Regions from separate parts of the Paenibacillus sp. FSL R5-0486 genome, predicted to be linked through region 2. Evidence: riboswitches for the same ligand, from Rfam matches in the RefSeq annotation. Region 2 holds a riboswitch; each other region holds the start of a gene.
The links. A riboswitch is a leader RNA that binds a small molecule or an ion and turns the genes downstream of it on or off. The one in region 2 is predicted to bind cyclic di-AMP.
Positions count from the first base shown of each region.

Region 1 (7,312 bases), 3.2 Mb from region 2:
ATAGACGGTTCAATCCACGCAGCGTTGCTGCTGCATCACTGCTGCCGCCGGCGAGTCCGGCTGCAACTGGAATCTTTTTATCCAGATGAATATGGACGCCCGTACGCACGTTATAGCGTTCCTTGATGAGTCTGGCTGCCTGGAAAGCCAGATTCTTCTCATCGAGCGGGATATAACCCGCCTGACTGGAGATGAAAATAGTATCTCGCGGCAGCTCAGACATTTCCAGCCGATCAGCCAGATCGACCATGGTCATGATCATTTCAACTTCATGGAATCCATCGCTTCTTTTATGTAAAACGTCCAGCATCAAATTAATTTTAGCAGGCGCTTTTTCGTAAATTTTCAAGGCGTTCACCCGTCCTCACCTTTTCCCTAAGACAACTTAACATATTATATCAAAATGGGGCTGTCAAGTCATTTGTATTCCGCATCTAAGGGGAAAAAGCGGGGTTGTTCCTGACGGATTTCCCCGCTTTTAAGTCTGCTTGAAACGGATTAAGATTTGCGCGCAGCCTGTTCAGCAAGTTGAATTGCACGTTTTACCATGTTTCCTGCATCCTTGGCTTTAATTCCGCCCCAGCCTTCCTGTTGCACAGTATCATAGAAGCCCAGATCTTTCGCGAGCTCATTCTTCAGATCCTCTGACATGACACTTCTTCTTCTGCGACTCATGAACCATCCTCCTCCAAAGTATCCTTCATAATGTGATGAGTTCGTTGTTCGTTCACGTTTTGGACATTTTGTCACCAGGCCATATTCAGTTTCCTGCATTGCTTAAGAAACTGTCCCTTCACCTGTCCATATAGTATGCCGCGACCGTTCCTCGCTCATTCCTGAGTATGTATGGGTTACGTTAGAGGGAGAATTGGTGTTTAAAGAAAACAAAAAAGCGATCCGCCTTGTGGGGCGAATCGCCTGTAAATCGATACTTACGTCTCCATATAGGAGCTATGCGTCTGGCTGCCCGGGTCATAAACCATGACTTCCACCGATTCCGTAAGTATATCCGCATAACTATAAGATACTCGCTTGAAGGTTTCTTGCTCCTCATCAAGCTTAACAATAAAAACAGAAGGGTACGTTTCTTCCAATACACCCGTACGCTCAATGGTCTTACGGCGGCCACCATTAGCCCGCAACATAATTTTCTGACCAATATGTGCATCGAGATTGCGTTTGATATCCAACAGCGTGTTTTTAGCCATTGTCGACGACCACCTCTTTTCTTGTCCATTATACCGGATTTTACAGTCATTGTCAAATCAAAACTAATTATTATATCAGCATCAAAAAGTTGTTGTCAATGAATTTTTTTGCAAACAAAAAAAGCCCCAAATTGGGACTTTAAATGGCCTACATCAGACTGCCGACGGGTTCACTTTTAGCGTAGATAAATCATTCAGCCCAGGCAGACCTACCCGGTAACTCCCCCGTGTCTCGACACCACCCACACCCTGGCTACCACTGATGGTATTGTGCAGAACATCACTCATGTTGACCGTATCGCGCACAGAGGTAAAGGAGGCCTTGGCTGCCACATAGACCGGATCAAGTGCATGAATGAGAATTCTGCCTGGGGAACTGGCAAAGTTCGCTCCAGCGCGCAGCAGTGCCTCAAAATGGGACTGACAGGCCCCTGCAACAATAGTGAGGGCGTCCAGATGGCGTTCATATTGTCTGGCCACCTGAATAGCCGACACAAAATTTTGCGAGTTCTTGTAGCTACCAAGACTATATAAGTCATAGGGCTGACGTGTCTTTAACACCCCATCATGACCCGTAATAACTACGATATCCGGACGTACTTTGGGTAATAAGCGGTATAAGGTATCTGCCATTGCCGATTCATGGACATACTGTCCCTCTGCGGGTACACGAAGTTGCTCATAGAGATCCATACTTTTTTTCAAATAGTTCGGATCTCCATCCAGATGAAGCACCTTTCCAGGCATTTCAAAATAAGCCGGTTCCTGCTGGGCAGACCAATCCTGTACCAGACCTTCACGATTCCGCTCAGCCTGTTCCATACGATTCTGCTGCAGACGGGACAGGGTCTGATGTGCTTTAATATGCGCCTGTCTGGTCTTGGCGCTTTGTGGTTCGTAGGGAACCTGTATCAAATCGTCCACCGGGGAATCGGCAATCAGCCGGAACTCAGTCCCTTTAATGACCGCAGCATCCAACTGGAGGCCTTCCACCCGAAAAGTCACATCGCCGCCGTATGACTTCCGAACGACCAAGTCTCCGATATTCATCAACGTAATCACCTCTACCCCATCGTATGGGCAGAGACCCGGTTTGGTTCATTCAAATTTTACAGCGCTGCACGTACCCCTGCTTCCCACATTACGGTGCTGAGTGTGGCATACTCTTGCAGACTCAACGTCTCTCCACGTCGGGACGGTTGAATACCTGCCTGCTCCAGCAGAATGTCTGCCTGTTCCCGGTTCTCCTTTGTGAAGAAACGTGCCTTCAAGTTGTTTGAGATTGTTTTTCTCCGCTGGGCAAAAGAAGCCTGTACCACTTCGAAGTAGTGTGCTTCATCCGGAATCTCCACTGGTGGCTGCTCACGCACTTTCAGCTTAATGACAGCTGATTCCACATTAGGTTGCGGAATGAAGACCGTAGGAGGCACAATACACACAAGTTCCGGCATACTGTAGTACTGAACTGCGATGCTTAGACTACCGTAGTCTTTTGATCCTGGTGCAGCAGCCATGCGTTCAGCCACTTCTTTTTGGATCATGACAACAATGCTGTCTACCGGCAGCTTCTCTTCCAGCAGTTTCATCATGATTGGAGTCGTTACATAATAAGGCAGGTTAGCTACGACACTGACTTTGTCCACGGATGCAAAATCCGTATTAAACAACTCAGCCAGATCAAGCTTCAACACATCCCCATGATGAACACGTACATTCGAATAAGGCTGCATCACTTCTCCCAGGATTGGGATCAAGCGCTGGTCAATCTCTACGGCTGTGACGGGACCGGCTACCCGAGCCAGTCGCTCCGTGAGGGCTCCAATACCCGGCCCGATCTCCAGTGCGCCCTTAGACTCGTCCAGATCGGCTGCATTAACAATTTTGTTCAGTATATTTTGATCGATCAGAAAGTTCTGACCCAGACTTTTCTTAAATGAGAATCCGTGTCTTTGAATAATCTCTTTCGTACGCTTGGGCGTTGCAATTTCAATCGTCTCTTCCATGTTCTTCATATGCTCACAATCCTTCACGTTCAATTTGCGCTAATGCTGTAGAGAATTCTTCCCGTGTAATCTGAAATACACTGAGACGTTTATGGAACTGCTTTCCGTTACAATATCCGATGCCCAGCAGATTGCCCATCTCCATGCGACGTGCAGCAGCCTGCGGATGTACAATAAGTCCTGCCGCGATCAGGTCCTCCCAATCGATCAGGCTCGGAGCACCTTCGTATGAAGTATGTACGCGCGCCAGAGCATGACGGATCGCCTCTGGTGAGGCATTCTCCACCCCAATGTCCCCTTTGCGCGTTGCATCGGCTTCCGGAATGAAGGCATGTTTGCAGCCTGGCACCTTGTTCGCAATAATTTTTCGAATGCGTTCGCCAGCATGATCCGGATCTGTCAGTACAATGACTCCCCGTCTCTCCTGAGCAAGCGCAATCCGCTTCAGAATGCGTTGGTTGATTGCTGATCCACCTGTTTCTATGGTATCGGCTTCCACGGCCCGACGGATAGCTACCGTGTCGTCACGGCCTTCCACCACAATGACTTCTTTTATCATGTTCCATTTCTTCCTTTCTAACGCAAAAAGAAGAGGAATATCCTCTTCTCTGCCAAACGGCGGGGGAGACTGAATTCAGACTCCTCCGCCGCATATTCCGCATGAATCATTCATGCAACTATTTTATAGCATTCCCATTTCAAAGTAAAACGATTTTAGTTCGCTTCCGGCTTCACCGGACCGATCACGTAGACCGTCTTGCCTTTCTTACGTCCAAAATTCAGGGCATGCTTCACACTGTCATAATACACATCAATTTTGTTGCCTTTAATGGCACCGCCTGTATCTTCCGCACGACGGAATCCCAGACCTTCGATATATACCCACCAGCCAATTGGAATGACTTTGGGATCAACCGCAATGGTGCGTCCTTCCGTTACACGAGTACCGGAAGCTGTTTTAGTTCCAATGCCAGGCTCTTCGGAAGAGTAAGCAGTCATGGATACATTTTTAAGTACTTTGGAGTATTTAAAAGAAGTCCCGGATACGGTAATCACTTTGCTGCCCGAGGCAGATGTTTTCTTCGAGTTCGTTGTTGTAGCCTTTTTGGTTGTTGAAGTTTGAGCCGATACGGTCTGAATCTCAGGTTCTTTCACGACCGGTTTTGCTTTTGTGCCGACAGCGATCACTTTATCTACACGATTATTAGCGACAGATTTGCCGACCATTTTTTTGGAGACCAATTCTCCATCCTGAAATACCTTTTCGATATGCTGTACAATTGTGCCTTCTTTGCCGTTCACAACGACACGGTTATCACCTTTGTACAAGCTAGGGTCAGCCGTTTTAATGACTTTGTAAGCGATCGGTTGCTCTACATCCACTGTACGCTTTGTTACGCGCACTACACGGATCTTCATCTCCGCTTTGATAGCAGTTCCAAGCGCCGGATACACTTTATCATTACTTTCAACTTGAATACCTGATTTTTGAATTGCATCTTCTACCGATGAATCGGTTGTATACAGAGTCTTGGTGTCTCCGTCTGCCGTAATGTTAACTGGAACGGCCCGCTCAATAACGATTCGGTCTCCATCTGTTAACGCCCCATTCATGGACATGGATACCTTATCGTGAGGGCTGACTGTGATCGACTGCTCCTCCAGCATTTCCTGAAGCATTCCTGTACGAGTCTCTACCACCTGAGCTTTGCCATCAATAACCAGTGAAATTTGTTTCCCGGCCTGACCGTAAACGACTAACAAGATCATGATTGTAAGCGCAATTGAGAAAATCGCGATCAATGCCATTTGACGCATGTTCTCATGCTTCCACCGCAACGCGAAAGACTTACTGGATGATCGTGACTCATGGGTCTCTTCTGGTTGGAATGTGCCCACTTCTCCGTCCTCCTTCATAGCCTCGCCGTCTAAAGTAATGCATGATGTCTTTGACGTGACTATACCAAATTTTCTACAGAACACAGATTGGACCAACATAATCCGGTTCTGCACCATGAATCAATCTTCGCAACATGATGTCATCCTCCTGAATACCTACCGTATGATGACAATATTTCTTTTATTCAAAAACAAAAAAGCCAAAGAAAGAGTGTAAGAGGAACTCTTTCGTGGCTTCCGAATGATTTTGAATATCGGAAATTCATGCACGAGGTTGCCTCTCTTTTTCCGCTTGCGAGGTTAGCTGTCGGGTTCGGGCGAAAGAGAGCCGCCCTATCTTGGGTCACCCGCTCATGGCGGACGCCCTTGAATTCACCCCGAGACCCAAAGAAGAAATCAAATACGGCTTCGCAGTTCCCTTCGCTGCTTTTGGGTCAGCGAACGTTGCGCATCGGCCAAATACACCGATGTTTAAGCCCTATTGGTTCCCCCGCTCTCCGTTAACGGAGACTCAGCGAGACTGATTCATGAAAGTAATGTTGTTTCATCGGAAAGTGTCCCTTTGTTCATCCCCCGAACATCTGTCCAATTTTCCGCACAACAATTCACTGAAAAGATGATATCCTGTTTTGATGCATGTTGTAAAGCGTTGATCAAGTACGTTTTTCTGAATATTTGGTTAAAATATTGTAATATTCTTGATTTATTTGGATCAAAGGGCAAATTACCTCCGCTTACCTGCCTTTTTCACCTCATTTGCTCGTTTTTTTAACGAATCCCAAATCGTTCCATGGCATTTTTGGTTGTTATTGCAGCAATTTCCTCCACCGAAATGCCTTTAATTTCCGCAGCTGCCTCTGCAACCAGACGTACATGCGCTGTCTCATTTCGCTTCCCACGATAAGGGTGCGGTGTCAAATATGGAGCATCTGTTTCAATGAAAAACCGGTCCATAGGAACCTTCTCCAGCACCTCTTTGGGTTGCTTTGCATTTTTGAATGTGATCGGTCCTCCGAAGGAGAGATGGAAGCCCATATCGAGGCAACTTTTTGCTGTTTCCCAGCTGCCCGAGAACGAGTGCATCACACCACCAACTTCACCCGCCTTCTCTTCACGCAAAATTCTTATGATATCCTCATGCGCATCCCGATTATGGATGACAATTGGCATGTTCACTTCACGCGCCAAAGCAATTTGTTGTCGTAATACGCGATGCTGTATTTCTTTTGGTGAAGTATCCCAGTGATAATCCAATCCAATCTCACCGATCGCAACCACTTTTTCATGCTTGCATAAAGATGCAATCCACTCCAAATCGCCCTCCTGCATTGTGATCGCATCTACGGGATGCCAACCTACAGCTGCATATATAAAGTCATATGTTTCGGCGAGTTTCATTGTGGTTGGAATTGTCTCCCGGTTAAAACCAATGTTGATCATGCGACCAACTCCTGCATCTACAGCACGCTGAATCATGTCCTCGCGGTCCTCGTCGAATTGTGGTGCATCCAGATGTGTATGTGTGTCGAACAGCATCATGTCTGTATCTCCCTTCATGTCGAAATAACGACTATCTTCTTTTTCAAAATCCAATTTGTAAAATTCAATAATTTAATGACTCATACATAAAACATTTTGGGTAATCTGTGTATTACATCATTACGTTTGTTTCTTCACAACTACAATATATAGAAGATATACGGATATTCTGATCTATATATTGCTGATTGTACTCATTCTGCCTGCTTCCATTTACAAAATTATGTCGATCTACATATACTCCCCATTAAAGCAGATTACTGTATCATGAAAAATAGCTCTTTTAGAAAGTGTTTTGATATCGAAATTCTTCATCGGATTATACTCACACGATTACAAGAAATAGGGGCGTATATGTGACGGTAATTCGTGAATAATCGCATCCACCTTGTTTTGCGGGTAATACAAATGATGTTTCCCTCGGTGAAGCCCACTGATGGAACGGACAATGTCAGATACTTCTGACAACTCACGTAAATTGTCCTGTCGATCCAGAAGAAGAATCTGCTTATCTGTGGATTCATCCGGACGAAACACATCATACGGATTATCCGAAGGAAAATCAATTTCAAGATCATATTCGGGATCGAGGCCAGCCTGTACAAAAGCTTCCCGAATCTCTTCCATCATTGTCAAGTCGACCTGTTCAAGCTCTACATACTT
Region 1 is NZ_CP150237.1:31,284-38,595, reverse strand. It holds gene ispE (4-(cytidine 5'-diphospho)-2-C-methyl-D-erythritol kinase) at 1-349, opposite strand, end outside; gene MKY01_RS00175 (small, acid-soluble spore protein, alpha/beta type) at 499-675, opposite strand; gene MKY01_RS00170 (Veg family protein) at 933-1,208, opposite strand; gene yabG (sporulation peptidase YabG) at 1,362-2,258, opposite strand; gene rsmA (16S rRNA (adenine(1518)-N(6)/adenine(1519)-N(6))-dimethyltransferase RsmA) at 2,318-3,220, opposite strand; gene rnmV (ribonuclease M5) at 3,225-3,770, opposite strand; gene MKY01_RS00150 (3D domain-containing protein) at 3,926-5,110, opposite strand; cyclic di-AMP (ydaO/yuaA leader) riboswitch at 5,384-5,637, opposite strand; gene MKY01_RS00145 (TatD family hydrolase) at 5,879-6,649, opposite strand; gene MKY01_RS00140 (HD domain-containing protein) at 6,983-7,312, opposite strand, start outside.
Region 1: another riboswitch for cyclic di-AMP. It lies ahead of MKY01_RS00150 (3D domain-containing protein); the one in region 2 lies ahead of MKY01_RS18025 (3D domain-containing protein).

Region 2 (7,312 bases):
ATAGGTTCCGATAAAGGCTGTCTCCAGACCGAGGATTGGAGCCTCTACAGTGAAACCGTGGAAGAACAGTTCTTCTTTCAAACGGGCAGAAGCGAGATACTCTTCATTTCCCAGTTCGGGGTTGGCACCGATATATGATGAAATGGCTTTAAAACGGGAAGCATATTGATCAATAACCGTCAGAATTTGTGATTTGTTAGCTGTCATTAGTAAACTCCTTATGCAAAAATGAAAATAATTCATTGATTATATCATGTTTGCTTTATTTTTTCAGAAACAAGTCAAGATTTGTATTGTCAAAATGCATTGCATAATCATGCATTGTACTTTATAATGACTCAGTCATCAACATGAGAAGCATACAAAGTATTGTAAGGGGAGAGAAAAAGGTTGAAATTAATAAGTCGTTACACCATGATGCTGTTGACCTTTGTTATTCTGCTGACGACTGCCGTTCCTGTGGCACTTGCAAGTGGAACTACAGATAATTCAAGCAGTAAAAAGCTGGTGCTCGGTACAAGTGCCGATTTTGCACCATATGAATTCCATAAAGTGATTAATGGCAAAGATGAAATCGTCGGTTTCGATATTGAGATCGCCAAAGAGATTGCCAAAGATCTTGGCGCTGAGCTTGTGATTGAGGATATGGGCTTCGACGGTCTTCTGCCTTCATTGCAGAGCGGGCGTGTTGATCTGGTGATTTCAGGTATGACGCCGACGGATGAGCGGAAGAAAAGTATCGATTTTTCCGACACCTATTATAAATCAAAACAAGTGATTATGGTTCGCAATGTGGATAAAGACAAATATCCAACCATGGCAGAACTTGAAAATGCGAAGATTGGCGTTCAGAAAGGCTCCATTCAGGAAACGATCGGACAGAGTATTCCAGGAGCGAAGCTTACTGCGCTGGATAAAATCTCGGATATCGTGCTTCAACTGCAAACAAAACGCATTGACGCGGCAATCGTTGAAGATACCGTTGCTGTAGGTTATCTGGACGATATCATTGGACTTGCTGCTGCTGTTCCGGACGAAGAGCAAGCAGAAGCGGCAATCGGGATTCGTAAAGGTAATACCGAGCTGCTAGCTGCAGTAAATGGAACACTGGAGCGACTGAAAAGCGAAGATAAAATCAATCAGATGGTGACGGACGCCAGCCTCTTGATGGCGGATAAAGCGAACAAATCACAAAATATTTTCCAAGTATTCTGGGAGTACAAAAGTTTCTATGCTACAGGTGTAGGATACACACTTCTGTTGTCTGCACTTGGGGTTATCTTCGGGGTAATTATTGGATTGATCATCTGTTTGTTCCGTTTGCATGACGCTGCAATCTTGCGCTGGATCGGTACGGCTTACGTTGAAGTGATCCGTGGCACACCGATGTTGGTACAGTTGATGATTATTTACTATGGTTTTTCCCTGAGCTTTGGCATTAACTTCACTGCACTTCAGGCAGGTATCATTACACTTTCAATCAATAGTGGTGCCTATCTGGCGGAGATTTTCCGTGCAGGTATCCAAGGTGTGGATCGTGGTCAGTTGGAGGCAGCGCGTTCATTAGGTATGGGAAGAGGCGCCGCGATGCGTTATATCATATTGCCACAAGCCTTCAAAGCTGTATTACCAGCGATCGGTAATGAATTCATAACTATCATCAAAGAATCCTCCATTATCTCCGTTATCGGTATGGTGGATATTATGTATCAGGCAAGTGTAGTCAAGAACATTACGTACCAAGGGTTGAGTCCATTTTTGATTGCAGCAGCCATCTACTTTGTAATGACGTTCATTTTGTCCAAGCTGCTGGGACGACTGGAAAGGAAGTTGAGTGCAAGTGATAGACGTTAGACAATTACACAAATCTTATGGAAATAACGATGTGCTTAAGGGCATTAACGTGACGATTGGCAAAGGTGAGGTTGTCGTGGTCATCGGTCCTTCCGGTTCAGGTAAAAGTACTTTCTTACGTTGTCTGAATCTGCTGGAACAGCCTACCTCAGGAGAGATTGATTTTGAAGGCGTGTCAATCACGGACCCCAAGCATAACATTAACGCAACTCGTGAGAAAATGGGCATGGTGTTCCAGCACTTCAACCTGTTCCCACACAAAACGGTACAGCAAAACATCACGATTGCTCCGATTAAAGTGAAGAAACAATCCACTCAGGAAGCGGAGAAAATTGCCTCTGATCTGCTTAACACCGTGGGCTTGTACGATAAAAAAGATACATTCCCGAATCAGCTGTCTGGTGGACAGAAACAGCGGATCGCCATTGCTAGAGCATTGGCCATGCAGCCGCATGTGATGCTGTTTGACGAGCCTACGTCGGCACTGGACCCTGAGATGGTCGGCGAAGTGCTGGATGTCATGAAACGTCTTGCAGAAGGCGGAATGACGATGGTCATCGTAACCCATGAGATGGGTTTCGCACGTGAAGTGGGAGACCGCATCTTGTTCATGGATGGCGGGGTTATTGTGGAAGAGGGAACACCTGATGAGGTGTTTGGAGCACCCAAAAATTCACGTACACGTGATTTTCTTGCGAAAGTACTCTAAACGATGTGATCAAATAGCGTTACTGACTTCGAGTCGGTAACGCTATTTTTTATGGATAATAATGACGTATGGATTCGGAAAAGTAACTATTCTGTTACCAAATATAAAGGAATCGGGTCAACCAAACTTTCTGAATTAACCAGTATTCTTACAAATGCTTACATGCTAAAAACCATTTGGTAAGAATTACTACAAGTTCAGGTTACAAAATTGTGATATATTGAACTCTGCCGAAACTTCCGGATAGGGAGTGCGGGGGATGTAACGATGCAGATTGTGCAGGGGGAAAGATCTACAGCACACTGCTTGGGGTGAATTGGGTACATAACGTTTCAAATGTAACGAAGAACCTATAGGGTGGGCTCCTCATCCGAATCCGACAACTAACTTCGCAGGCACAATGAGGGAGGAAGACCATGATTAACAAGAAACGTATAGCCAAAACAGCAGTAGCATTAATGACAACAGCAATGCTCATTCAAGCCGTTCCGGCTCACGCCGATTCAGTTCATGTGGCCAAAGAAGGGGATACCTTCTACACCTTATCAAAACAATATGGAGTAGCACTCAACACGTTAATTAAAGCAAACAACGACATTTCGGCTTACAACATTTATGGTGGTTTGAAAATTACGATTCCCGGTAAGGCAAACAATGTAGCAGCCGCTGCGGCAACGGAGAGCAAGACCCAAGCGAAGACTGTTGCTACAGCAAGCTTGGACGTCAACGCAGATAACAAAGTTGTTCAAGCCTGGGGTAAAACATTCGATTACAGCAAAGCTGTGAACGTAAAAGCAACGGCATACTCTGCAGATCCGTCTGAAAATGGAGGCTGGGGTGCAGTCGATTATTTCGGAAATGACCTTGAACTGGGTACGATTGCAGTTGATCCAAGTGTAATTCCACTTGGAACCAAAGTACTGGTAACTGGTCACAGCCATCCAGGATTGCCAAAACAAGCTTTTGTAGCCACAGCGCGGGATGTGGGCGGTGCAATCAAAGGTCACCGGATTGATATCTTTATCCCGGGTAGCAAACAGTCTGTAAGCTCATTTGGTTTTCAGGATATCGAGCTGTACATTCTGAAGTAGAGAGAAAAGAACATTTAAAATGAATTCAAACAGGGTGTCTGCCAGTCGCTAATTCGCGATTGAACAGCACCCTTTTAATATTCTCATTTATTTCTACCACGGTCATCTTAATCTTTGGCCTTGGGCAATCCCAGCATTTCGTCCAAGGTGACCAGTTCATATCCCCGATTACGTAGTTCCTCAATAATTTCAGGCAAAGCCTCAATCGTGCCGTTCAGGTTTGACCCTACACCGCCTCCAGCATGTTGCAGAACGATGGAGCCGGGTTTTACGGCAGAAAGAATGTTATCTTTCACCTGTTCCTTTGAAAGGCCTTTCCAGTCCAGGGAGTCTACGTTCCAGTTCACAATGCTATAGTGTTGTTTGGCAGCCCATCTCAGCTGTTCTTCATTAATGTCTCCATAAGGTGGCCGAATCATCTTGGGCGTATATCCTGCCAAACGTTGGATAATATCCCCGGTATGTAAAATTTGTTTGCGAAAGGCATTCATCGACAGTTTACTGAATTCAGGATGATTGTAGCTGTGATTACCAACCATATGCCCTTCCTTAACGATGCGTTTCACCAGATCCGGATGTTTCTCAGCACGACTACCCACGATGAAGAATGTAGCTCTGACATTGTATTTCTTCAATACATCCAGTACTTGTGGAGTAAATCGTGGATCAGGTACATCATCAAAAGTCAGTGCAACCTTCTTGGTTGAAGGACCATTGGTTTTGAACGTATCGGCATATTTTTGACGTAATTGTCCCAATGTCAGTTGTTCTTCTTCCGCAGAATCCGAACCTGATACTGATTCACTTGGCGGGCTTGAAACATCCCGCGATGAAACTGGAGCATGAGATCCCCCGAGAAAAATAACGATAACCATCAGCATAATGAGGCGTACGCGCATAATAACGGCCTCCTTTTCCAAAATGACGTTCTCCTTGGTATGCCCGGGGGTTCCATAAAATATGCGTAGTGTGAGAAGTTTCATTGCGGATTTATCTTATGACAGCCATAATTCCTCCATACATAACATATAGAAAAGGATAGGTGGATGGGTATGAGTACATATGATTTGAAATCCATACGTTTACAGGTGATTGAAGCAGGAGAAGATAAGGTTTTTCTCGTTACCGGAGGAAAGGCGCATATTGGCGCCGTAGCAACGTTCTACGTGGATCATGAGCGCGTAAGCGGGACGACAGTCCATATTCCTGGGCATAAAGAACAAGAGCTGTGTGAGCGGCTTGCCCGAAAGGCTGCCTTGCAGCTGAAAGTAACCGTTACGGTGATCATGGGTATCCATTTTGATTCCATCACGCGGATGCAGATCGACGAAATCGTGCAGACTGCAGAGAGGTTGATGGAGGATCATCTGAACAAAGATAAACGATCTTCCTGACATAAGAACCATCGAATGTTTTGATTTTATTTGCTAAAATTGAAACGAGTTGTAGATTATTACGTATGTATGTTTATATACGATGTAATATCGACTAGGAGGAATAACATAATGTCCATTTTCAAACGTTTGCGTGATCTAACTATGTCTAACATCAACGCCATTATTGACAAGGCGGAAGATCCAATCAAGATGACGGACCAATATATCCGTGACATGCAAGAGGATCTGGAAGATGCGGAGAAAGCAGTAGCTCAACAGATCGCCATTGAAAAGAAATTCAAGCAGTTATTCGAAGAGCAGGAAGCTCTTGTGAAGAAACGTGAAGAGCAGGCGCATACGGCGGCACGTGCTCAGAATCTGGATTTGGCTCGACGTGCCCTGGAAGAGAAAAAGGCTGCTGAAGAGAAGATGGCTGAGTACAAAACCAGCTATGACCAAAACAAGGCTTCTGCAGATAACCTGCGTGGCAAGCTTGACGAAATGCGTAAGCAGTTGACTCAAATGAAGAACAAACGTGAAACACTGGTAGCCCGTTACAATGCAGCAAAAGCCCAAACGGAAATCAACAAAGCGTTGAATGGGTTTGGCTCTGATACTGCAAGTGCTGGTATGAAGCGTATGGAAGAGAAAATGATGCAGATGGAAGCACAGGCCGAAGCAAGTAACGAAATGTCTTCCAAAGGAAAATCTTTGGATGAAGAGTTCGAGAAGTTGGGTAAAGATCAGGCTGTTGAAGATGAACTCGCCGCATTGATGAAACAATACGATAATAAGAACTAATACCTTGGTTGTCAGCAAGGTTAACCAGCGGAGGAGAAGAGTATTTCTCCTTCGCTTTTAAATGCGGTTCATGTTGATATGTGGGGGCTGTGTAAATGGATTTGAACATTTTGGCGATGCTGGTCTGGACCGGATCTGGTTCGGTTTTGCTGTTTGTCCTGATGTATGTTGATTCACTGTTCACGAAATATAAGGATTTTGCTGAAGTTAAGGCCGGCAATATGGCCGTTACTACACGTATGGTTATGAAATTATTTGCACAAGGATATGTACTCGCTACGTCCATTTCTACGGCCGGTCACCTGGGAGAAGCACTTCTGGTCTCCATTGTATCCTTTATCATTTTGTTGATTCTGGAGAGTGTTGTACACTTTATGATTCGCAAATGGGCCAATCTGGATCTGGATACGGGAATTCAGCAAGGGAAGACAGGGTACGGGTTGTTCTCTGGCGCTTTACATATCGTGGGCGCACTGATTATTGCAGCTTGTTTATAAGATAAGGAACAGGAGTAATTCTCATGAGTGTATGGAAACGAATTAAAGGAATACTAACGAAACCTGAACCACCGCAGGCAGAGAAAACGATGCTTCAGCTTGCACCTGGTGATATCTGTGAGGTTTCTCTGGTCACTTATGAAGTCGTTGGTCGGGTGCAAAATCGTGCTCGAAATGCAGTTGTGCTCACATTGCAGGATGGTACCGCATTTCGATATTTGCATATCGAAGAACGGGAACTCACACGTTACGCCCTATATACACCAATTGATGGCAGGCTTGATGCACCTGATGAGGTGCCTACATTGCTGGATCTGGATGGACGCGCATATCATCTGGAGGAAGAGTATGGAGGCATGGTATCAACGGCAGGTAGAACTCCATATGGCCAGGCTGGAGAACAATTGGTATGGCAGTATCAGTCGGATGATAATATGCTTCTTCGCGTGGAGTGGCAAGACAGAAGATTTACACTGTATGAGGGTGAGTCCATTCTTCCTGCGGATATCAAAGTGATTCGTTCGAGCTAGGAGAGGTTCCAATGAAAAAACGCTTGGCACATGGATTAAAATTAATGCTGGTCCTCAGCCTTGTCATGTCTCTGTTGTCCGCGTGCGGAGCAGCACCTTCTGTTCAGGACACATATCCGCTTGAATCGGTTAACGGCAGTGGTAACTCAACGTCCTATGTGTACCGGGCTTCGGACCGTACCGTTCCGGAAGTGGCTCAGGAATTGTCTGACCAGCGGCAACCGGATCAGATCTCGGCAGAGAACACAGAGCGTATGTTTCTCGTGTATCAGGACGAGTATTATCACCTGCAACAAGATCCGAACAAGCCGGAGGATACCTTGGTTGAGGTGGACTCCAAGGAATATGTTCGGCAGAACTACGATTCATCTTTTTTACAAGGTTACCTCACCGCTACATTAATTGGTAATCTGTTCGATTCTTTTGGCGGGCGAGGTTATGGCAACTATAGAGG
Region 2 is NZ_CP150237.1:4,057,088-4,064,399, reverse strand. It holds gene MKY01_RS18040 (M20 family metallopeptidase) at 1-207, opposite strand, end outside; gene MKY01_RS18035 (ABC transporter permease subunit) at 391-1,854, shown strand; gene MKY01_RS18030 (amino acid ABC transporter ATP-binding protein) at 1,841-2,563, shown strand; cyclic di-AMP (ydaO/yuaA leader) riboswitch at 2,782-2,977, shown strand; gene MKY01_RS18025 (3D domain-containing protein) at 2,980-3,654, shown strand; gene MKY01_RS18020 (polysaccharide deacetylase family protein) at 3,762-4,553, opposite strand; gene MKY01_RS18015 (hypothetical protein) at 4,707-5,048, shown strand; gene MKY01_RS18010 (PspA/IM30 family protein) at 5,160-5,831, shown strand; gene MKY01_RS18005 (DUF350 domain-containing protein) at 5,927-6,328, shown strand; gene MKY01_RS18000 (DUF4178 domain-containing protein) at 6,352-6,858, shown strand; gene MKY01_RS17995 (DUF4247 domain-containing protein) at 6,870-7,312, shown strand, end outside.

Region 3 (7,312 bases), 2.4 Mb from region 2:
CGGTAATATCCATGTGTGCAATTAAAGCGAGATCGGTATCCAGAATTGAATTTGCATAAGATAGAGGGGTGAGTTCTACACGAAACCACCTCTTTTCGTTGTATACAGTATACACGCAGATGTCATATGTATGATTTCGATTAAAGGGTATTCCGCGTTCTTTCAAATTCTGTGCGACAAGTGCCATGTTAGCGTTCTTGCCTCGTTTTGCCCAGGCTTCCGTCAGATGCAGGTAATGTCTATGACTACTGTGTATATCCGGGTTTGGTGAGCATTGACCAAGTCCCTGTTGCCAGGCACGGTTACAACTTTGGATAATCCAATTGTCATCAACGATGATGAGCTGGTGACGTATGGACTGGAACGACAGCCTCTCCAGATCGGATGTAACATGTCTCATGGATGAGACCCTCCTTTGGCAGAAATCTTATCTCAGTTCATCTGGAATATCCAAAATATCAGCGACCAGGTGCCTGAATCGGGTTGCTTTGCGTGTGCCATGAATAAGATTGGATAAACGATAGGGTGGGATGCCATGCTGTTCACAAAAGGTCTTCTGGTCCACTTGAAGTTCGGTTAGCCGTCGTTTGATGGCCCATCCGAACGGAGTAACTGGTTTTTTCTTGTTCAAAAGGGTTCACCCCTGGTTAGAATGTAGTATTCAGCCGCCCTTTCTTCATGTAGAATATATAGAAATGCGAGCTGTATGTTTTATTATATACGTAAATTCGTCATCTAACAATTAAAAAAGACGGAAAAAAGTGTATTTTGTGATTATAAATGGCGTAAATACGTAAATAAAACAAATAAAATGACAAAAAACACGTCGGCAAGGAGGTTGCCGCGTGTTTTTTAGTTTTTTTGAATGAAGGGGAGCAGGCATGAGGAGGAAGAGGATTAGGCCCTGTAGGCATGAAGTCCAGCTCCGAGCATATGGAAACTGGGGAAAAACGATTTCATGGACATTGAGGTTGGCTGTGCCAGTCCATCCGCAGCCGAGGCGCTGACGGTCTTCCATTCATTCTCCAGATCTGTGGCCAGGCGGACCATCAGATCCTTGGTTGTATCGTTGTTCAGGGGAATGACTTTGGAGGCTTCGGTTATGCAGGCATTCATGGCTGAATGCAGGTAACCAAGGACCGCCTCTTCGACCGGGATGTCGAGGTGGTGGTTAATCCAGGCATGAACAGTAGAGAGGCAGCCAACCGAATCGTATTTGGCAAAGATCTGTTCGAGCTGGCTGAATTCAATCCAGGGGTGCAGAGCTCGTGCAAGTCTGATCAATCGTTTACCCATGGCGGCAGCTTGTTCTCTGAGATCTCCAGGGGTTCGCTGAACATGGACAAGCTTGTCGATAAGAGCTATCCGCCATGTATCCTTGTGATCTGCTGCAGTATAGATACCTTTGATGGCCATACCTTCAAGACGAACGATGCTCGGATGCAACTGACAACGCATGAATGATTCGAGATCTTCAGCATTACGAATGGTACCCTCCCTGATATGGATATCCATGCCGAAGGAATGGGTGAACCCTCCAACCTGAATAGAGGAATCAAGCAGTTTGACATAATCGAGCAGCTTATTCCCACGGTTCACAATCATTCGCCTCCTGTGTTCGTTAAATGTCACTTAAAGTGACATTTATATTCCTTTTTGTTTGCTTTATGTTTAAAAATCCGAATTATATGATAGTTATCATCCCATAAATGTCCGCTTTTTGTCAATAGTATCCGTGAAAATTAATGGATTAAATCTGGAATTTAATATTTGTGTTATTTTATATAACTTATTGTGTTATTTATGTGGTGAAGTTCATGGAGGACTATATATAAGGAAGGACTATATATAAATGAATCAAAAAGATCGGCTCTTACCGAAAAAGAGGGGATCAAATCTAATCATATGCAGTTCATGGGTAAAGATGACGAGATTATGCGATTTTTGATGAAAATGCCTAGCTGAAAAAGAAGTATTAAAAAATACTTTACTTTTAGTTCTGAACCCGGTATAATCAATTCTGTTGCCGATTATTTACGACATGCGGTCGTGGTGGAATGGCAGACACGCTATCTTGAGGGGGTAGTGGGCGTATGCCCGTGGAGGTTCGAGTCCTCTCGACCGCATCATATGAACGATTAAAAAGAAGCTTTCCATTAATGGGAAGCTTCTTTTTTTGTCTTTTTCGAACAGTATGACATCAAAGTTGAGAAAAAAAGGCCACCCATTACCGGGGCAATGCTGCTCTACCTTCCGGCTACGGGTGGCCTGTGTATTATTTTTGAAGTAAGTTCTTGATATCTTCTTCAATCTTGTCCGGTGTTGTTTTGGGAGCATAACGTTTAATGACCTGTCCGTTCTGATCCACGAGGAATTTGGTAAAATTCCATTTGATTGCTTTGGAGCCGAGCAGGCCAGGAGCCTCTGTGCTAAGGTGTTGGAAAAGAGGGTGAGCGCTTGAGCCGTTCACATCAATTTTCTCAAACATGGGGAAACTCACGCCATAATTCATCTGACAGAACTCGGCAATATCGTCGGAAGATCCTTTTTCCTGTGCAAACTGGTTGCTTGGGAAACCAAGAACTTCAAATGGAGCATCTTGAAACTTGTCTTGCAATTCTTGCAGACCTTTGAATTGAGGGGTAAGGCCGCATGAGCTTGCCGTATTCACAATCAGGAGCACTTTGTCACGGTAGTCGGACATTTCAACTTCTTGACCGCGAAGGGTATTCACTTTGTAATCGTAGACTGTCATCTAAATCGCCTCCATTTATTTACTCTTATATCTTCTATTATATTGGTTGCAATTAAATATTGCAAAACTAATATGGTGTTAAAAGCATCAAAACAGGCAAGTTGTGCAGAATACGTGAATGAATTGCGAAGTGATTTACGCCAGAGTGAGAATTAGATAGCCTTGAAGAGATGGATAGAGTATAACCTTATTGTAAGCGTTATTATGAACGAGTATTGGCAAAAATCTGCCGATTCGGTGATCTGTAAGGACTTTACACCGTCATGGCGGGGGTGTATGATTCATAACGTAATTTCAATTTAAACTAAATTGTACTTGAAAAACGAAACAAACGATAATATCGCTCGATCTTACCTTAAGATATACGAACGATGTTTTAATCGCTGAGTTTCCATTCATTAATGAATGGGAAACGGGGGAACCAACGGAATGCGCTGTCCAGGACAGTGGGCATTCATGGGGTGAATTTTCCGGTGACAGCCGGAAATAGGGCGACTCTCGCGCCCGAATCCGTCAGCTAACCTCGTAAGCGTTAAAGGGAGAGGCAACAAGCCGTACGCTGGTTCATGGTGTTTTCGCCATGGGTTATTTAAGAAGCGTTCGGGAGGCCTTGGTCCCCCACGCTTCTTTTTTGTTGTCTTTTCACGCCAAGGGAGGAACGAATGATGGATACTGAGATGATCTTAGTGACTGCTCCAAATGAAGCAGGACGCAAATTTATCAAATTGCTGATGTACAAAAAAATGCCGTTTGCCGTTCTAACCAACAGTGCAGGGGAAGAGCGCAGACTCCGTAGAATCGGAGTAGAACATGTCATTCGCATGAATACGGCTGCAGCTCAAAAATGGTTTTTGCCGCAGGGCAGCGTAGGCAACGTGTTTATTTTCGAGAACAGCCTGAATCTGACCTGTCGTTATTTACAGATCTGCCGTTCATGGACATCGAAATCCCTGTGCGTCATTACGGAGCAGAGTCATCCTAAGGGCATCTATCGGGGCATGGGCGCAGACCGGATTGTATATTCGCTCAATGGGGAAGTTGGCTTTCTCCTCAATGGTTAATGCCATAGCTTGTGATTGCTCAGGTGTAAGGTGCCTGTTATAATTGAATGTATCGATAAACGGAAGTTTGAGGAGACTCATGCAGGATGGTGAGTCTTCTTTTTTATGCTTACAAGGAGGAATTGGCGTGCCGGATGTAGGTGGATTGAAATGGTTGTTTTTTGATGTTGGAGATACGCTGGTGGATGAATGGGAGCCGGTTGATGATATTATCGGACAGTTTGTCCGTGAAGCTTGTGCTTTGGGGTATCCGGTGACAATTGAGGCGGTACGCGAACTGTTCGCGAACTGTTACCGAAAATATGAGCAATGGCCTATGAGAGTGGCAATTCGCACATTTGTTGAAGACGAGGGGCATCAAAAACAGATTCAGGACAAGCTGAAGTTTCAAAAAGATCTTGAACGTCCTTTTCCTTCAGCAGATTTTGTTCTTCAGCAGTTGTCACGGCATTATCGCATTGGCATTATTGCCAATCAGAGTCCTGGAACGGAAGAGAGACTGGAGAGTTACGGCTTGCGGAAGTATGTTGATGTTCTGGCATGTTCAGCTGAAGAAGGAGTGTCCAAGCCAGACCCTGAGTTATACGCTGTGGCCTTGAAGCAGGCCGGTTGTGAACCGGAGGAAGCCGTCATGATCGGAGATCGGATCGATAACGACATTATACCTGCTCGGAATCTGGGCATGCGTACGATTCGAATTATGCAGGGTTACGGAAGATTACAGCCAGAACTATCGGATGACAACCGTGCGGATTGGACTGTTGATTCATTGGATCAACTCCTGCCGTTACTGATGCCAAATCAGGATTAGATTCAGATGGTTGTTTATTGGATTGCAACAATAAAGGCTGATCAACTGGGTATAAAATACCGGAGTTGATCAGCCTTTTTAGTATTTAGCCAATTAAAATGAGATTAGAACAACCGGATCGTCTGAATGATCAGATATACATTCAGCACAACGATAATCGCGGCAATGACCCATGAGATGATTTTGAGCCACAATTTGTTGGCGAATGCACCCATGCTTTTTTTATCACTTGTGAACATCACCAGGGGAATTACAGCAAAGGGCAATTGAAGCGACAGCACGACCTGACTCAAAATGAGCAGTTCTTCTGTGCCATGTTCTCCTGCAATGGCTGTCACAATTACCGCCGGGATGATGGCGATCAGACGTGTGACCAGTCTGCGCAGCCAAGCCGGAATTCGAATGTTCAGGAAACCTTCCATAACGATCTGTCCAGCGAGTGTACCTGTAAGGGTAGAGTTCTGACCTGATGCTAACAGCGCCACACCGAACAAGATACTTGCAACCGTAGTACCCAATAGAGGTGTCAGCAGATGATAGGCATCTGCGATCTCGGCAACCTGCGTCATACCAGCACTGTGAAATACAGCGGCAGATACAATCAGGATGGCTGCATTGATGAACAGGGCCAGTGTCAGCGCAATCGTAGAATCCATGGTCGAGTACCGAATGGCTTCTTTTTTGCCCTGTGGTGTCTGTTCGATCTGACGGGTCTGCACAATGGAAGAATGCAGGTACAGATTATGCGGCATCACGGTTGCTCCGATAATACCAATGGCAATATAGAGCATGGCCGGGTTTTGCAGAATCTCAACATTTGGTACAAAACCATGGAGCACACCGCCCATATCCGGTTTCGCCAGAAACAGGTCAATACCGAAGCAGAGGGCGATGGTTGCCATCAGCACAATGACGAGAGTTTCCAAAGCGCGGAAGCCTTTGTTTTGCAGAACAAGAATCAGGAGTACATCAACTGCGGTGATGATAACGCCGTATAACATGGGGATGTTAAATAACAGTTTTAATGCGATGGCAGAACCAATGACTTCAGCCAGATCGGTAGCTGCAATGGCAAGCTCACACAGAATCCATAACATCATAACAACAGGCATGCTGAATCGTTCACGACAGGCTTGAGCCAGATCCCGTCCAGTGACGATACCGAGCTTGCCAGCCAGCGACTGAAGGACAACGGCCATCAGGTTCGATAACAGGATAACGGATAACAAGGTATACCCGAACTGCGAGCCGCCTGCGATATCTGTTGCCCAGTTCCCCGGATCCATGTAACCTACGGCAACAAGGTATCCTGGGCCTACAAAGGCGAGGAATTTCTTCCACCATGCAGCATTCTGCGGAACTTTCATGGAACTATGTGCTTCTCCAAGGGAAGGGGTCATGCCCGCAGTAGACAATGATTCTCTTGAAGGAGCGTTGAACGGATTTTTTTTACTCATACGATAATCACCTGACTTTGAATTATTGATTTGGAGATATTGATGCGGTACAAACCGCTCATGATATATCTAAATTTTTATGTTTATTGTTACATTGTACTCCTTCAATTATTTTTGTCTAGTGCAACTTTTATGTATCAGCACAAAATTTCGGTTGTAGCTTGAATATGCCCCTTCGTATATTACCCAACCTTAGGGAAAATACAGCCATGGCATTGAAATGCATGAAAATAATAAAGTTGTAAAAGCTGATAAAGATACAAAATTGCGTTTCAAAATGAGCCGGAAGTTTAAATTGAAAGGAAGGCAGTAAAAAACTATATGGATAAGGGAGAGATTCTGAATGGAAGCTTTATATACAGCAGTAGCGACAGTTAAAGGTGGACGTACAGGTTCGGTGACTTCTTCGGATGGCGTGCTTAAGCATGATCTGAAAATGCCAAAAGAGCTTGGTGGCTCCGGTGGTGAAGGTACTAACCCTGAGCAACTTTTTGCCGCTGGATATGGAGCATGTTATGAAAGTGCCCTTGCCAATGTAGCACGCAAAGCAGGTGTGAAATTGGAGGATGTGGTCGTTACAAGTAACGTATCCATTGGTAAAGACCCTGCGGATGACGGTTTCCAGCTGTCTGTTCGTCTGGACGTTAGCATGCCTGGTGTAGATCACAGTCAAGCAGAGGAACTGGCCCGCAAGGCGCATGATTTCTGTCCATATTCCAAAGCAACACGCGGCAACATTGATGTTGTATTAAACGTAGTTTAAGATTTGACTCCTGGTAAGTAAAGGGAACATATAGAGCAGGGTATCCCAGATACCTGATGTTCGACTACAAAGCCCTGCTGGCAATCGGCAGGGTTTTGTGTTGATTATCATATAAGGACATGATGCAGGAGATTAGATGCCAGATCGCGTACTATTTTACATAATTGCACTCTCACTTCATGCTACACATTCCATAAAGGGGGAACGAAGATGAGTATTGAAGAGATGATCGAGCGGCGATTTGTGTGCACAAAATGCAGGGGTACGGATTGTAACATTAAGGAAGTTTCCATGTCAGGAGCAGGCCTGAGTAAGATGTTTGATATACAGCATAATCACTACTTGTTCGTGGCTTGTGCTTCCTGCGGGTATGTTGAAGTATTTGATCCGGATGTCTTGAAAGGGAAAAAACAGGGACAGGTAGGGACGATTCTGGATATTCTGTTTGGCGGGTAGACATGCGCG
Region 3 is NZ_CP150237.1:1,657,652-1,664,963, forward strand. It holds gene MKY01_RS07290 (hypothetical protein) at 1-400, opposite strand, end outside; gene MKY01_RS07295 (hypothetical protein) at 428-631, opposite strand; gene MKY01_RS07300 (urease accessory UreF family protein) at 898-1,599, opposite strand; tRNA gene MKY01_RS07305 (tRNA-Leu) at 2,044-2,126, shown strand; gene MKY01_RS07310 (glutathione peroxidase) at 2,276-2,755, opposite strand; cyclic di-AMP (ydaO/yuaA leader) riboswitch at 3,127-3,302, shown strand; gene MKY01_RS07315 (hypothetical protein) at 3,418-3,816, shown strand; gene MKY01_RS07320 (HAD family hydrolase) at 3,944-4,627, shown strand; gene MKY01_RS07325 (Nramp family divalent metal transporter) at 4,732-6,027, opposite strand; gene MKY01_RS07330 (organic hydroperoxide resistance protein) at 6,428-6,847, shown strand; gene MKY01_RS07335 (zinc ribbon domain-containing protein) at 7,058-7,303, shown strand.
Region 3: another riboswitch for cyclic di-AMP. It lies ahead of MKY01_RS07315 (hypothetical protein); the one in region 2 lies ahead of MKY01_RS18025 (3D domain-containing protein).

Region 4 (7,312 bases), 1.7 Mb from region 2:
CCAAAAACGTAAAGTTTCGTTATGCGCTGGAAAGCGGCACTCGGAACCTCGACATTTTTGTGAACGGAACCAAAGTCATTAGCAACGAGCCCTTTCCGGCTACGGGAAGCTGGTCCACTTGGGTTGAAAAAACAATACAGGTTCCCATGAACACGGGGACCAATACATTGAAAGTGGTTACCACCGGATCGGAAGGACCGAATATTGACAGCGTTAATGTTACCGCAGCACAATAAACGTTCCGTATGGCTGATGGAAGACATTTACTGTACGTGCAGCTAAGCACTAACCTCTTGAATACTCATCACTAAAGTTAGTGTTATATCAAAAAATGCAAAAAAAGACTCCTTAAGCGTTAGCTTAAGGAGTCTTTTTTTTAGATGCGGTCGAGAGGACTCGAACCTCCACGGGGGTTAGCCCACACGGACCTGAACCGTGCGCGTCTGCCAATTCCGCCACGACCGCATATTGTATCTCCGTCATCGATATCGGCGACAAGAAATAATATATCATGCGTAATCTATCATGTCAACACTGAAAATAATAACAATAAAGCCCGAATCAGACGTCCATGTCGATTCGGGCTTTACCTTTAACTGCTGCTAATAGTTTGGTTCATTAATACGGAAGCATACTACAAATTACAGCTTGGAAGGCCAGTTGCCATACCATGCATAACCGCCTCTTCTTTCTTTATCAATATCACTTAATTTGTATTTTACTACCCCGTCACGACCAATAAAGATTGGTTTATCCGTTCCGATCTCATAGAAGCGTGCCCAAATTGGTGCAGCTTTGGAATCAGCGATAATTTTACTATCTCCATTAGCTCTTTCATACTTGTAACCCGTAATTTTCACTTTGTTAAACCAAGCCTCCGCTCCTTTAATGGATGCGGTAATTTTAGCGTTAGCAGGTCTGGTTTTTAGAAATTTAACAATCGTTACACTCTCTCCAGCTGTCAGCGATGGCACTTCGTAGATTCTTGCGCTCGCTGGTTTAAGAGAGCTGGAATCATGTTGTTGTCCCCATGCTGTCAGCTTACCACCTGAAACGACCTGTGTATTCAGAATCGCCTCAACACCTTTGGCAACTGAATTTTTACTGCGGTTAGCAAGTGTGCTGTCGATAAATGAGAAATCACCTTTGCGTGCTGCTACTTCATCCAGCATGATCATTACATTAATCATGGCATCATCATTGTAAGTGATGTGCTTGTGGTATCCGGAGCTTTGGTAAACTTGTGGCCACCCGCCGTTTGAATACTGCATGTTGATCAAAAAGTTAATTCCTTTGATTGCAGCTGTGGAGTAACGCGGATCATTCGTCTTTTTAAATTCCTTCGCCAATCTTCTAATTTCTGAGTATGTAGCCTTGTTGTCTATCGTGGACTTTGCCCACTCTCCACTTGTCTGTTTATAATCTTTTCTCCAACCTCCATCCGGTAGCTGGTTCTTCAAAATATCAGAAATACTCGCTGTAGTACCCGACGCATCTGCAGCAGATACCGTCCCTAAAGGGAGAACTGCCATTCCAACTACTGAGAACACCATCGTACATGCCAGGACAAAAGTAATTATTTTCTTCGCTTTCAAATGTAACACTCTCCTATGTTCGTTTTTATAAATCTTCCACTTCTACTTTACCTATGATATACGCCCCAAACCTCCTTTATTTGTATTTATCGCATAATAAAATCAATTTTAATCCAATATGTGGATTGGATAATCAGATAATATGCAAAAAAACGATTTTTGTCAATATATGCAACTTAATGAATATAATCTCTCTAATTCTACATAACGGGATAGTTCTTTTAACTCATGACAAACCTATTTATTTATCCAAATTCGTATTAAACGAACCAATAATGACGTTTTTGTCATGAATGATACCCAAACTTGATCCCTTCTTTCATATAAAAACCTTAATTCCGCTAACATTGAGGTATTACGAAGGGTTTTAAATGGGTTTGACAATTACGCATTTATGCAATATAGTTTCAAATAGTTACAAAAACTTAATTATTCATTGCCGAGTTTCATGTTTGAAAACGGGGGAACCAATTTGGGTGAATTATTCTTATACATAGGAAATATAGGGAACCTTCTACCGAACCCTTAGCTAACTCCGTAGGCATCGAAGGGAGAACATTGATTTTGAAAAAACTGATTATCTCCATTTTTGGAGCAGCTGTATTATTTACATCCGGGGCAACAAGCACAGAGGCAAGCAGTATCAACTCCGTAGTGAACAACATGACAGGTATTCCTTACAAATGGGGTGGCACAACTGTAGCCGGCTTCGACTGTTCTGGTTTTATGAGATATCTTTTCAACAAATACAGCATTGAATTGCCACGTACTTCGCAGCAGCAAGCCAAAGCAGGTACTCCCGTATCCAAGAGCAATGTTCGGACAGGTGATCTCGTGTTCTTTAATACAACAGGCAAAGGCATTTCACATACAGGTGTATATATCGGCGGCGGACAATTCGCTCATGCCTCCAGCAGTAAAGGTGTAAGCATCACGAAGTTATCGAATCCATACTTCAATGATCGTTATGTAACAGCACGTCGGGTAACTGGACAGTTTATGTATGATAAAATGTTAGGTAAAATGTGATTCACATACAAAAAGGCATCGGTTATTAACCGGATGCCTTTTTTGCACTTAAAAATGTATGTTGCATTGCTTACTAATGCAGCGCCTTCTGCACTCGCATCGCACCCTGAGACAGGGCATGTCCTCCACCAACAGCTCCAGCCACGGCTACGGTCTCCATAATCTCCTGATCTGTTGCGCCCTTAGCACGGGCTTCTTCTACATGGTAGAAGGTACATACCTCATTGTTGGCGAATAATCCAATGCCAAGCGCAATTAGCTGTTTTGTCTTCGCATCAATCACACCAGGTTGGAAACATTCTCCAGTAAACTCATGATACGACTTCACCACACCTGGCAGTACATCGCTTAATGCTCCAATCTGATCCTTGTAGGCATGAACTTTATCATTCATCAATGTCATGGCTTGTAGCACACCCTCTCGGCTATAGTTACAGATCTTCCTCACTGTACCTATCTTCTCTCCCCAGTGAGCCAATTATGCCAAGAAATCATGGTAATTCCAAACATTTAACGCTCATGGCCACTGCCATAATTATCAGCTGTTACTCACTAAGTGGACTCTGGCGCGGCTCGCTGAACAGCTGATAGCTGTAACCTCGGTCCAGCTTAACGACACGTCGATTCTGACGACGGATAAGTACCTGCTCGCCATCCCAGGCAACCACAATCCCCTTCACGTCGTTCGATTCCAGCTCGTCCCGTACGACTCTAACTTTCTCACCTGACAGACGCAGGGCGTCCAATTCTGTATCACTAATCATCTTCATGGCTCCTATATTTCAAATTTATTTACAAAAAGAGACCTAAATGAAAAGTCATTTAGGTCTCACGTGACTGTATTGGACTGTCATGTCATTCGAAATTATGTCCCGACTGAAAGTTACCGCTGCGCGTGCTCTTTGCTGTCGTTCTTCTCGAACCAAAAATCAAGCACTTTGGCGGACATCACACGTTCTTCAAGGTACTCCACTTGATGCGGTGTAAATTGTTCTTTCCAAGAGAAGGACAACTCTTCGCACAAGCCTACAATCGTCAGTAATTCTGACCAGGCAACATAGCGTTTGTACCAGAAAAATTGAGGATGTTCAATCATATAGGGATAAAGGTCATCGAATTCCGTATGTTTACAATCCAGGGCACGTTCAAAATGAACTTTCGATTCCGCCAGCTTATCATTAAAAAATTGTTCTGTTGCCGGTTGGTTCCCCATGGTGTTGCCTCCTCTCCCTAACATAACCCCATTATAAATGAAATCGGCGGTCATGCAAAGGCATAGTTCAAAAAATAGGCCCTATTCCTTTAAAATGTCACATTTCGTTATCGTCAAATTGTACTGTTCCATCGTTCAGGGAACGAATGCGTACCAAGGCTTCCACCGGAATACCCTGTTCACGAATCGTGCGTGCCCCTGCCTGGAAACTTTTCTCGACCACAACGCCGAATCCGACGAGTTCCGCACCGGAACGCTCGATAATTTTGATGACGCCACGAGCGGCATCTCCATTGGCAATAATATCATCAATGAACAAAATGCGGTCATTCTCATGAATGAACTCGCGAGATACCATAATGTCAGTTACAATTCCTTTGGTAAAGGACGGTACACGTTCACAGTAAGCATCAGGATCAGCCAGAAGTGTTTTTTTGCGACGGGCGAATACAAGTGGCACCCCCAGTTCATAGGCTACGGCAAACGCAACCGGAATCCCTGAGGATTCTACCGTGATTACCCGAGTTACTCCACTTTCACGAAAACGGGCAGCGAACTCACGTCCCATCTCCATCGTTAATGCAGGATCAATCTGGTGGTTCAACAGACCATCCAGCTTTAATACTTGATCCGAGATAACCACACCTTCTTGTAAAATTCGTTGTTTCAATAATTCCATGATTTGACCTCCCAAGCCTATCCTATGAGGTAAAAGTATCATATATCTATCTATAAGTTCAAGCGAAATTGCCTTGACGCTGTCCTTGGGACGCATTTCAAGCCAAAGCTCATTATCGATTGTCATGACTTTCGTGGGTCAAGCATACCTTGTACCATGGTACCCGCATGTCCAAACTATACAGGGGCCTGAGAGGGGAAACACATGAAACAGGCATTTCGGGTGCTGCAGATCGCATTTACATACATTGGAACGGTTGTTGGAGCCGGCTTCGCTACAGGGCAGGAAATTTTGCAGTTTTTTACCCAGTATGGCAAATGGGCCACCATCACCATAGGCTTATCCACCATGCTCTTTGTCTGGTTAGGTACCAAAATGATGCTGATCGCTCACGATACCGGGTCCCGCTCTTATGAGGATCTGAACAAACATTTATTCGGCCATAAGGCGGGCAAATGGATCACCTGGGTGACCCTTCTCATTCTCATTGGCGTGAACAGTGTCATGCTTGCCGGAGCAGGCTCCGTTTTTGTCGAGCATCTGGGTTTGCATTATCAGACAGGTCTGATCGTCACACTTGTAGGGACATATCTGCTTCTCGGTCGGGGCATTCAAGCCATCCTACAAATGAATAGCATCGTTGTGCCCATGATGCTCCTGTTATCTCTGCTCATGATCACCAGTACGATCCATCATCCAGGTGCTTCCCGATTCATCACACTGACGACAGACTCAAACCCTATTCAAGTGTGGCTGTCTCCACTATTGTATACTTCATTCAATCTGGTGTTGGCTCAAGCTGTTCTTGTGCCTGTAGGTAACCAGATTCGTAGTCGGAATGTGCTGAAGTGGGGTGGAGTATTGGGTGGAATTGGCGTTGGTTTCATGCTGATGGCAGCTCATTTTGCCATGTCAGCTCAGATGCCCGGCATCATCCAATTCGAAATCCCGATGGGCAGCATTGCCTTTCAACTTGGATGGGCAGTGCAATCTGTATATGTATCCCTTATTTTCATGGAAATATTCACTACCTTTGTAGCCGATATCTATGGAATGACCTTGCAACTGAGACAACATATACGTGTCCATCCCCGTTTCATTACATTAACCATTATGCTATTGTGTTACTCACTCAGCCAGTTTGGATTCAGTTCCCTGCTGTCCATCCTTTACCCCATCTTTGGAACTATGGCATTAATCTGGGCTGCCAAATTGGTACTGAACCGCTGGGGCACCTTTCGTAAACGCAACAATATATAAATCTCACGGTCCATGTATTTCATGAATATGAGCATCCGTTTGCCTTCTAACCACAATTCACCGCGGGTACTCTTTCCTTAAACATGACAAAAGGCCGCTGTTTATCACAGCGGCTCGCACTTTTTGCTCTACGTTTTAGGCTTGGCTAGGAAACTGAAGATACATCTTTTTCAGCTCATTGACTGATCTGCCGAGCGAGTAATGTGTTTTGGCTTTTTCACACGCTGAACGGGCAAGTTCATAACGATAAGCCGGGTCCAGCATCACCTTTTCAAGCGCTTCAGCTAATGCAGAAGGATCTTCTGCCGGTACAAGCAACCCATTACTACCGTTCTCGATCTGTTCCGGTATACCACCTACATCCGTACCCACAAGGGCAAGACAACTCAGCGCCGCTTCAGCAAAGACGGAACCAAATGCTTCTGCCCGTGAAGGAAGTACAAAAATATCAAAGAATGGCATGAATTCCTCAGGGTGCAGTGTGTAACCATAGAAGATGGTCTCATTATAGATCCCCAGTCGCTGCGCCAATTCTTCCAGGTCAGGACGAATCGGTCCATCTCCAATAATATGTAACACATAATCATGACCTCGACCCTTCAGTTCCGCACAAGCTTTGAAAAGAATATCCAACCCTTTTGCCGGAACAAGCCGACATACTGTGACCAGCTGTGGTATCGCATTATCATGAGGGATCGGCTTAAAGCGCTTCTCATCAAATCCATTGGGAATCACACCGATGACATCAGGTTCCTTCACGTAGGGAGCCAGATAACGGCGGAACGAATCCGACACCGTCAAAAGGCGCTCTGCCTGGTGTTCCAGCTCACCATATATCGCAAGCAGGAATCGATGCTCCGGTCCATCCGTTTCAATGCGTCCATTAAGGATTAATTCTCGTTCATAACTGGAGTGAATCGTCTGAATGAGGGGTGTATCCGGGAAAACTGTTTTCATCGCAAGTCCTGCAATTGGGTGGTGGGCATGGATCAGATCATAGGGCTTCTGAATACGCAGTTTGGTCCACCAAAGATAATCACGATATGTTTGAATATATTTTTGGACAACAGGACTATCCTGATATTCAGTCCAGTCAAACGTTTCGAACTGAACTTCCTCTCTGCCCTTATTGCGAATTCGCTTTGGCAACGAGAACAGATCCATTTCCCACCTCGGGGTTGTAAATCTCTCTTGCATATACGGAATCATAGAGGATACACCTCCGGGCTGCTCCGGAGGAAAGAAAAGCGCCTGCAGCAATTTCACCTTTAGTTTCCCCCTTTCTAACTTACGTACTGCTCTACTATCCATTATGACATAGGGAAGCCGGAACATCTATATTACGATAACTCGTATATACAACATATTCATGAAACGTTCCCCTCAGAAGCAAAAGCTTTAATTCAGCAGTCCATCGCTTGCGGTTGTCGTCAACATATTCATAGGATAGTCAGAATTCTCAGCTCAGTGGCTCCACGGGCTTCTCATATGTACTGTAACCATCGGTCACTCCCAAAAAAGTATACCCGTTCCGCG
Region 4 is NZ_CP150237.1:2,343,077-2,350,388, reverse strand. It holds gene MKY01_RS10680 (carbohydrate-binding protein) at 1-236, shown strand, start outside; tRNA gene MKY01_RS10675 (tRNA-Leu) at 382-465, opposite strand; gene pelA (pectate lyase) at 642-1,604, opposite strand; cyclic di-AMP (ydaO/yuaA leader) riboswitch at 2,023-2,154, shown strand; gene MKY01_RS10665 (C40 family peptidase) at 2,160-2,624, shown strand; gene MKY01_RS10660 (carboxymuconolactone decarboxylase family protein) at 2,698-3,027, opposite strand; gene MKY01_RS10655 (hypothetical protein) at 3,170-3,388, opposite strand; gene MKY01_RS10650 (hypothetical protein) at 3,508-3,837, opposite strand; gene MKY01_RS10645 (xanthine phosphoribosyltransferase) at 3,935-4,516, opposite strand; gene MKY01_RS10640 (membrane protein) at 4,721-5,776, shown strand; gene MKY01_RS10635 (glycosyltransferase family 4 protein) at 5,912-7,042, opposite strand; gene MKY01_RS10630 (GNAT family N-acetyltransferase) at 7,236-7,312, opposite strand, start outside.
Region 4: another riboswitch for cyclic di-AMP. It lies ahead of MKY01_RS10665 (C40 family peptidase); the one in region 2 lies ahead of MKY01_RS18025 (3D domain-containing protein).